2 regions of the Congregibacter litoralis KT71 genome follow, and region 2 is predicted to be linked to the other one. Evidence: riboswitches for the same ligand, from Rfam matches in the RefSeq annotation. Region 2 holds a riboswitch; the other holds the start of a gene.

Region 1 (4,191 bases), 660 kb from region 2:
ATACGTCCTGCGCGTGCGCTCGTGAGCCGCCTTGATCTCCAGCGTCAAACGCGCGTTCGCCTTCGACCGTGGTGACGGCGGCCGCTTGCGCCAGGCGTAGTAGCCGCTCTCGGATACGTCCAGCAGACGGCACATCGCGGCGACAGAGTGCTCGTGCCGTAGCCGGTGAATCTGCGCGTACCTCACCGGGATTCCTTCGCGAAGTACGCCGCAAACTTTTTTAGCAGATCGCGCTCCTGCTTGACCTCAGCGAGCTCACGCCGGGCACGGGCCAGCTCCATCTCAAGCTCTGTGGGTGCGCGCTGATGCTCACCCACCTGCTTCAGCTTTCCTGCCCGGGCTGCACGCACCCAGTTACTGAGACTGCTCTTGGGGATCGACAGCCGCTCTGCCGCCTTCGCCACCGACATGCCGGTCGACTCAACCAGCTTCACGGCCTCAGCCCGGAACTCCGGCGTGTAAGATGCCTTGGGGATTCTTTCCATCGTTGTCCTCCAGATCGTAAAGATAAACGATCCGATGGACTCCACGAATTCCGACCGACCTCAAAACCTCACCTCTCCTACCGGTGAATCGGCTGACGAGTTGGGCCCCAGATCCAGATCACACAGCAGCTCATACGCACGGACATTAGGACTGTCGTGCAGACACCAAGCGTCGCAAACGGTAGACCAATCCAGCGTGTCATCGGGCTCGATGCCAGTCTCAGCCCATTCCGCCAACGCCTCTTCAACCGGCTCAAAAGAATAGCGCTCGACAAACTGCCGTAGCGTCATTTCCGGCGGCTCCTCTGATGGGTCACCGAGATACAGCGTAAAGCTGTCTGTGATTTCACGTGACGCGATGACGGTCGTATGGGCTGACTTAGGTGCCTGAAGAAGCGCCTCACCATGATTGTCAAAGAAGTTAACTGCTCGCTCATAAAATCGTGGCAATACAAATCCTGTAGCGGCACCGAGGAGGAACTGCCGTCGGGAGATCATGAATTCTCGTCCTCACGGCCTTGGGCCACCATCGTGGGTGGTGCTCCTCCTTGTCTCCTATCGCCAACAAAAGCACGCAGTTCGTCTTCTCCACCCTTTCGACGACAGTAGCCACAACCAAAGGTATTGGAGTCAGTGCTTATGTACAGCGAATGGTTTGTCTCAGAGCAGCGGGCCCGCCAGGCACTTGGGGATGTACCTGTGGGCTCCGGCTGCAGGCGTAACTCTCGGGCTGTACGAACCACGGAGGTTTCAATAGCAGACGCCTGGGAGGCCATCAGATCGCCCTCGCGAGCAATCCCGGTAAGAGTCTTCTGATAGACCTGCTCTGACAGAACACCTGGCACATAGAATCTTCCGGGCCACGCGTGCCCCCAGCGTGCACGTATCAACGCAATGAAAAGACTCTGCGCATCGGTATTGGTATCACCAGAACGATTCGCCAGAACTGCTCGAGCCTGTTTATCTGAAAAAGCCAACGAGGATGGTGATGCAGCGTTGTCGAGATCGTGTGATCTAGGGTGCGCGAACCAGAGCTCTACATGTTCATTGAAGATGCGCAGATACAGCGCCTCAGTAATCGAGTCCGGGCCCAAATTGAGCCCGTAAATACACACCAGCGAGGCATTTTTGGGAACGAGGCCCCCATTATTCTTGCCCCATGGATCAACATCCACCAGCTCAAACGTCTCATTTTTCGCAGTCATGTTGTAACTCCTAATCCCCGAGAATAGTCGGCGTTAATCAGCTCGGGGAACAGAAGCCAGATCAGCCGCTTTAGCTGCATTTTTATCCCGCCCGCAAGTTGGTACTTAAATCGGCGGCGTACCTGTTCTGTTAAGTATCGCTATGTACTGTGCTGTTGAACGCAGCTCATTACCGGTAGCTTCGGAATCATAGAGAAGAATACAAGGCGTCGAGTACAGTCTTCGTAGCCTGAAAGGCGGTTCTATCCTGCGCCCTGTGTCGAGCCACCAGTGGCCATGGATTAGGTAATCGCTTGCTGATAGAGCTCGCCTGTTCGCCCGCGTAGAACGCTTTTAAAGACAGGAGCTCAACGTCACTGAATAGTGCAGAAGCCGGAGTTAAAAATTGAGGGTCGCGCACGGAATATCTCCTTTTTGTTCCATACCTGCGCAGCAGGGCCTATGGCGCATCGATTAACCACCGTTCCCGGAGTGGGCGGTTGGTGGGGACGAACCCCTCTTGATGCCCCTTTATCATCTCATAGCCAAGATCAAATGGCTTGTTCATCAGGCAAAACGTTATCGACTACGTGACAACCGTCACGTTTTGCAACCCCCAAAAGAGCTATCTGTAAGACGCATCTTGAACAATACCCACCACAGCAGCGATTGTTGTACTCGATGAATGAACTGATACTTTGAGGTTTCACACTGGACACCCAGAAAACCCGGGATACCTTGTAGGCGAGATAATTTAGGTGCAACCGATACGATCTCCGGAGGCAAACCGAAATTCGCCTAATTTGTCCGGTCCAAATGGCTGATCTAAGTCAATAAGCGACCGGCCGTTCGAAGTACCATATGCTAGAGGATGGATTGGTCTCGCATTAATAAGGCGAATGTCACAATCGAAGTGGACCGCCATAGAATGCCGAAAAGGAGAAAAAAGTGTCGCAGGTAATGACCCAGACTGATGCTCTTGTAGAGCTGAGACTGCTTACACCAAAAGTAACACTAGACGATCGGGACGATTTCTTCGTCACGTTGATCAATAGTGATCTTCCAATGGAAATTGTCACAAGACTCACAGCGTTGTGGGACGTAACAAGGGAGGTTGGTGGAGAAATTGTGTACGTTGGCAAGCTCATTGTTTACGAAATAATGGAATTCATTGCAAAGTTTCCTCACCTAACCATTGGATTGGCAATTGGCGCAGTGCTGCATACTCTCCTAGCAGCCGTGCCTATAATCGGCCCGATTCTCACCCCGATAGCTGCTGCAGTGAGTGCCAGCATAGGATTTAGATTGGACAGCGGAAAACCGTTATCTGGCAGTTTAGAGGGAACATTAATCAACACGTTCGCTGATATTGTAGCGATGGCAAAATCCTTCCTGCAGTGGTTTCTCAACGTGCTCAAGCTGGCATTTGCAGATGCGACCAACTGACAGATCAGACAGCCAGTCGCGCAAGGAGTTGCTATCGGCACTTAAGCGCCTGGAGAAGGCTCGACCAGACAAAATCGGACTAGCTGGGGACTTGATCAGCACAAGTCTCGGCGTGACTGGGGGCGTTGCCGCGTCCGGATCCGTTGCTGCCGCGGTTGGCGCAACCACAATACTCGGATCCAGTACTCTTGGCGGCGCTTTAGGCGGTATCTTTATTGCCACCACCCCAATCGGCTGGGTGGTTGGAGCCGGGCTCGCTGGCGGCGCACTTGGCTATGGTGCCACACGACTAATTCGAAACGGTGAAGTCCAAGACCGAGCCAAGAAATCAATCTACGAGAGGCTCAAAAAGCGCCTCGCAAGTGCAGAAACTAGCAGTGGCTACGAGGCCATCGATGTACCCATCCAACAATTTGAAATAGACAACAAGGACTCTTACTACGACTTTGTAAAACAGCTTAGAAAGGCCGTCAGCTCACGGACGATATCATCTGAACCCGCGGAGCGTCTGCTTGGGTCCGTCACGTCTGGCGCAATGGGGATACAAGAAGCAAAAAGTATTTTGGGTAACACCCAATCGGAAACAACTTCCGAACCGTCGAAACCCTCTCAGAATCAATGGCTTTCGTTGGACACATATCGCGACTTACTCCAACGCAGCGTGCTAGCGGACGTTGATCCAGAACTGGATCAACTCGAAACGTACCTGCATCAACACGTCCCCCGGATCTGGCTTCTCGGTAAAACCGGTGCAGGAAAAAGCTCACTTATCTCCGAGATCACCGGCCAAAGCGATATCGAGATTGGCAACGGTTTTGAGCCATGTACCGGGGAGATCACACGATACCTATATCCCACTGAACAGCCAATTATGGAGTTCTTGGATACCCGAGGACTGAGCGAAGCTGGCTATGTCGCGACCGATGATGTTAGCGAAGCTTCAAATAATACGCACGCGATTCTGGTGGTCATCAAGATAGACGATCCAGAGCAGTCGGCAGTAATAGAGACACTCTCGAAACTACAAAAACAGTCACTCGAACGCGTTCTTGTGATCTACACCACTCCGCACGGCA
Region 2 (4,191 bases):
CTCGACGATCCCGTTGGACTTAAAGGAGATAGCTGTAATCAACTGCGCACTTTCTGGACTCCGCAGTCGATTGTCGGCCTGCTTCACCCACGGATCGACGATCTGCGCCCTGTCATCTTCTGTTTGATTCTGCATAAAATTACCCTTTACTCGTTTCAGCACCGCGCCAATGCACTTACGGCCGCTAAACCTCTGGAGTTAGGGTCAGATGCCATGCGAGTTAGTGCGTTTTTCTAAACGTGATAGTCCGGCAGCGATCGCCGGTAGGCCGCTTCCAATACGCCAGGATCTTTAGCGGCTGAGGTACAGAGGTATTCAGGGTTGGGCCTGATTCCAACACGCCCAAGATCGAGTCGATCTGCATCCCAGCAAGTCATCACCGTGATGTCGGCTTCTGTATACCCCTCGCTATGCTCTCTACACGCATCGGTCAGTTTTTTCAGCTGAGATCGTTTCAAGTCAATAGTTTGCGGACATAGCGAAAAAGCAAACTCTGCGGCCCGCTCGCCATGCCATGGGTCATAGTCGTCATTGACGCGAGCCACATCGTGAACAAACGCGAAGTACTCCACGACAGCCACGTCGGCTCCGGTGCTCTGCGCAAGTAGCAACCCATTGCGTCTGACTCGTGCCCAGTGACGAACTCCGTGAATACCGTGCCAATCCAACTCAAATCGCGATCGCAGTAAGCCCAAAAGTGGCTTCGAAATGCGACTGTTCATGATGAGCAGCCTTCATAGCATCCCACAAAGCACCTCATGCCCAGACATCCCAGGTTGTATACACGTCGTAAATACGATCGTCCGGGGCGCATTCGACATAATGACCTGTGAGAAGGTCAACGTTGACCCACTTGATACTAAGGTCATCCCGTCGGTCTCGGTTATATCTCGGCACCAACCCGTGAAAGATATCCCAAGATCTTGGGGCCTTCACGTACCGCGGGATGATGCCGCGCATGCCGGGCGCCAAGAAAAATATGCGTCCGTAACATTCCTTCCAAGGGTACCCATCAAGAACTCCAGATGGCGCACCGATACCATCCCATTCGGAGTCATCGAATTCGATTTCGTTGCACCACCAGTTCGCTAGGGGCCAGGCATACATAGGATCATCTGCTTCCAACAAATCGTAGTGACCCGTCTGCAAATCAACGTCCGCCCAAAGCACCCTATATTTTGGGTAGAACTCCCAACGCGGGTCATCGTCATCGGGCGTCATCTGAACAGTGACAAACCGATCCTTTGGCGGTGTATACAGCGGTCCATCTGTCGACTGCTCTGAACACACGACAGAGGGGGCGGCGAGAGAGAAAGCGCTACCCCTAAGAAAATCACGACGCCTCATAACTCACAAACCAATGCAGCGGGCGCGTCCATCACAATGGCGAATTCACTATGCGCAAGAGCACGGTGCCGAGCGATCAACGGCCATGGATTGGGCAAACGCTTGCGGATGGAGCGAACACGCTCCCCTGCGTAAAAGGCTTTTAAGGACTGCAGCTCGTCATCACTGAAGGGTGATTGAGCAATAACAACAGGCAAAGGGGTATTCATGGCAGGTCTCCTTTATGTTCCATGTCTGCAATGCAGAGCCATTGGCGCATCATTTGGACCACCGTTCCCGGAGTGGGCGGTTGGTGGGGCTATGCCCCTCTTGATGCAGTCGGGAGAGTTACAGTTTTACGGGGAAAAGTAAACCCTCACGGACTTAAGGACTGATCTCGATCACAAAATTTCAGTCTAAAGCAATTTTGCAACCCAACTATAAAACCAATGAGGGCGTGCCAAACGCGAGCTTCTTACATGAATCCGCGTGAGGCCTGTGCAGTGGTTAACTTCGGACCGCAATCCATACCAATGTGCATAGCTAGCGGACGGAGCCGTAGCAGTCGTCTGTGACTTTATCCCTTTAAATGGTCCTCTACTCGAAACTTAGCCACCCATCCATTCGCATAGGAAAGTGGGTGAAAAGGATCTGAAGAGCACCCAACAAATGCTTTCAGGGCTATTCTCAGCTTACTTATAACGTTCTTATCGGCAATGGTAGGCTTCATGCCACCTCTTCGGGAATAACGAGGCTTAGACGCTAACTGCAGTAGAACTGCACCAGCCTTGCTAAGTTTCTTTGTTCGGTCATCCAGTAACTCAGTCTGATGAAGCTCGAAGGTTCCCAGCTGCCTCTCATTGATAAATATTTCGACTCTGTTCTTTGAACAGAGCTTCACCACCACATTCTCCCACTCGACCATCAAGTTATCCCTATCTAAGATAGCGCAACCCCCAACGAGAGCTTTGTTTAAATCACCCTCCATCCCTGATACGCAACTTCAGCGTATTCTTGCCTTCATGCTAAGAGTATCACTGATAAGTAATGTACCGAGAAGCCCTCCAAGCTTGAAGGAAATGTGTTGGGACGGGTCGCCATCCACAATTAAGTCGTAACGCCTATGCTCTTTTTGAATCTGCCGTGCTGACGACCCATTGATCAGCGGAGATACATCTATCGATAATTCAAGGGGCATTGGACTGACATTTGGCTCAGGGGCTTCATGTCCAAAAAAACCCTCGCTACGGCGAGCCTTACCCAAAAACACTACATAGCAGAGTGTTGGCACTCCCTCTGATGTGTACAGTTTGACTACACGTATTATGCGTACTTGTGTGCACTTACGTGGCTTTTGCCTCCTCTCACTGATATCGTTAGTAAGGACTTTGAGTAGTGAAAAGTGGAAAGAGTGTCAGTGCTGTTGTCAGCAATCGAAGCCGAACGCTTTGAGCAGTATTGCAAGGACAAAGGGCACAAGAAGTTCACGCTTATTGCTCGGCTCACAAAAGAACACTCTGAAAAACAACAATTTGCAATTCAAGGTCACATTATCGTGAAAGATCGTGATCGAGACACTCCAGGCAAGTAGATGACTAGAGATCGCAATGAAGATTGCTAAATCAAACCTTTCGTTTAATTCTTTCTTTGCAGGGATAGGTGGTTTCGACTTGGCACTTGAGCGCCACGGATTTCAACCACAGATGCACTGCGAAATTAATGCCTATTGCCAAAAAATCCTGAAGAAGAATTGGCCAAACACCGCTCTAGAGAAAGACATCACTACCCTGGGGCCTGCCTCGATACCTGATGCAAATCTTTGGTGTGGTGGCTTTCCCTGCCAAGACGTTTCTGTTGCTCGCGGCTCTAAGCCAAGACATGGACTGAAAGGGAAAAATTCCGGATTGTTTTTCCCATTTGCCGAGCTTATTGAAAAGAAAAAACCGAGAGTACTACTGATCGAAAATGTGCTTGGCCTTTTAAGCTCTCACAATGGGCAAGACTTTCGAATAGTGTTGGAAACACTATCTTCTATGGGATACAGCATCTCCTGGCGTGTTATGAATTCCAGATACTTTGGCTCACCCCAGTCCCGGCCACGAGTTTTTATTTGCGCTTTTCACGATAATGCGAGAGCAGCAGTTTCAACCCTTTACGAAAACGCCGTTGGCTCCAAACCGGCGAATCAGAGAGCGGGATTCTTGAACTCAAGTGAATGTACTGTCACTGGAGCAAAGGTAGCTGAAGTTGCTTATTGCCTAGCAGCTACATCAGGAAGACACACAGGAACAGACTGGAGTCGGACATATGTGTCGTATGATTCAGATGTGCGTCGCCTCACTCCCGTGGAATGCGAGGGTTTACAGGGTTTTCCTCCTGGCTGGACTGAATTAAGTAAAACTGAAGCTATAGATGTCGCAGATATGGATACACCGCGCTACCAGGCTCTTGGGAACGCCGTTTCGGTGCCGGTAGCAAGCTGGATCGGAAAAAGATTGAAAACAGAGCTGCAAAGACGCACTAGGCCCGATATTACTGATCCGACAGTAGAATTTGCCGACTTTAAAGCTTCTCGCACTCGACATATGAAGCTTTCGGATCTGCACATGTCCACCAAGGCCAATGGATCATATTTGAAATGGCAATCAGGAGGTTTAGTAATTGGCGATGACTGCTGGGACATACCCGCGCCACAAGCACCCAGCCAACCGATCCACAAAAAACTGATTGACGTCATCGAAAAGCGACATCCAGAAACAAAGTATTATTTGAGCCCGAATGCTGCTGCGGGGATACTGCGCCGCGTCAACAGCCAGAATCGCACCCTGTTTGAGCCGATGCACTCGGCTTTAGAAAGGCTTATCG

What was found. Region 2 has a riboswitch for S-adenosylmethionine ahead of KT71_RS16855 (hypothetical protein). Riboswitches for the same ligand answer to the same signal wherever they lie in the genome.
Region 1: linked by a shared signal. The riboswitch ahead of KT71_RS13910 (hypothetical protein) and the one ahead of KT71_RS16855 (hypothetical protein) in region 2 are both predicted to bind S-adenosylmethionine.

What each region holds. Positions count from the first base shown of each region.
Region 1 covers NZ_CM002299.1:3,057,318-3,061,508, forward strand. The annotation lists one part of gene KT71_RS13895 (IS3 family transposase) at 1-215, opposite strand, end outside; one part of gene KT71_RS13895 (IS3 family transposase) at 215-485, opposite strand; gene KT71_RS13905 (hypothetical protein) at 546-983, opposite strand; gene KT71_RS13910 (hypothetical protein) at 980-1,690, opposite strand; SAM-I-IV-variant riboswitch at 2,093-2,201, opposite strand; gene KT71_RS13915 (hypothetical protein) at 2,618-3,115, shown strand; gene KT71_RS19790 (YcjF family protein) at 3,207-4,191, shown strand, end outside.
Region 2 covers NZ_CM002299.1:3,712,414-3,716,604, forward strand. The annotation lists gene KT71_RS20810 (hypothetical protein) at 1-135, opposite strand, end outside; gene KT71_RS16845 (hypothetical protein) at 234-581, opposite strand; gene KT71_RS16855 (hypothetical protein) at 1,344-1,556, opposite strand; SAM-I-IV-variant riboswitch at 1,559-1,668, opposite strand; gene KT71_RS20635 (hypothetical protein) at 2,729-2,917, shown strand; gene KT71_RS16865 (DNA cytosine methyltransferase) at 2,934-4,191, shown strand, end outside.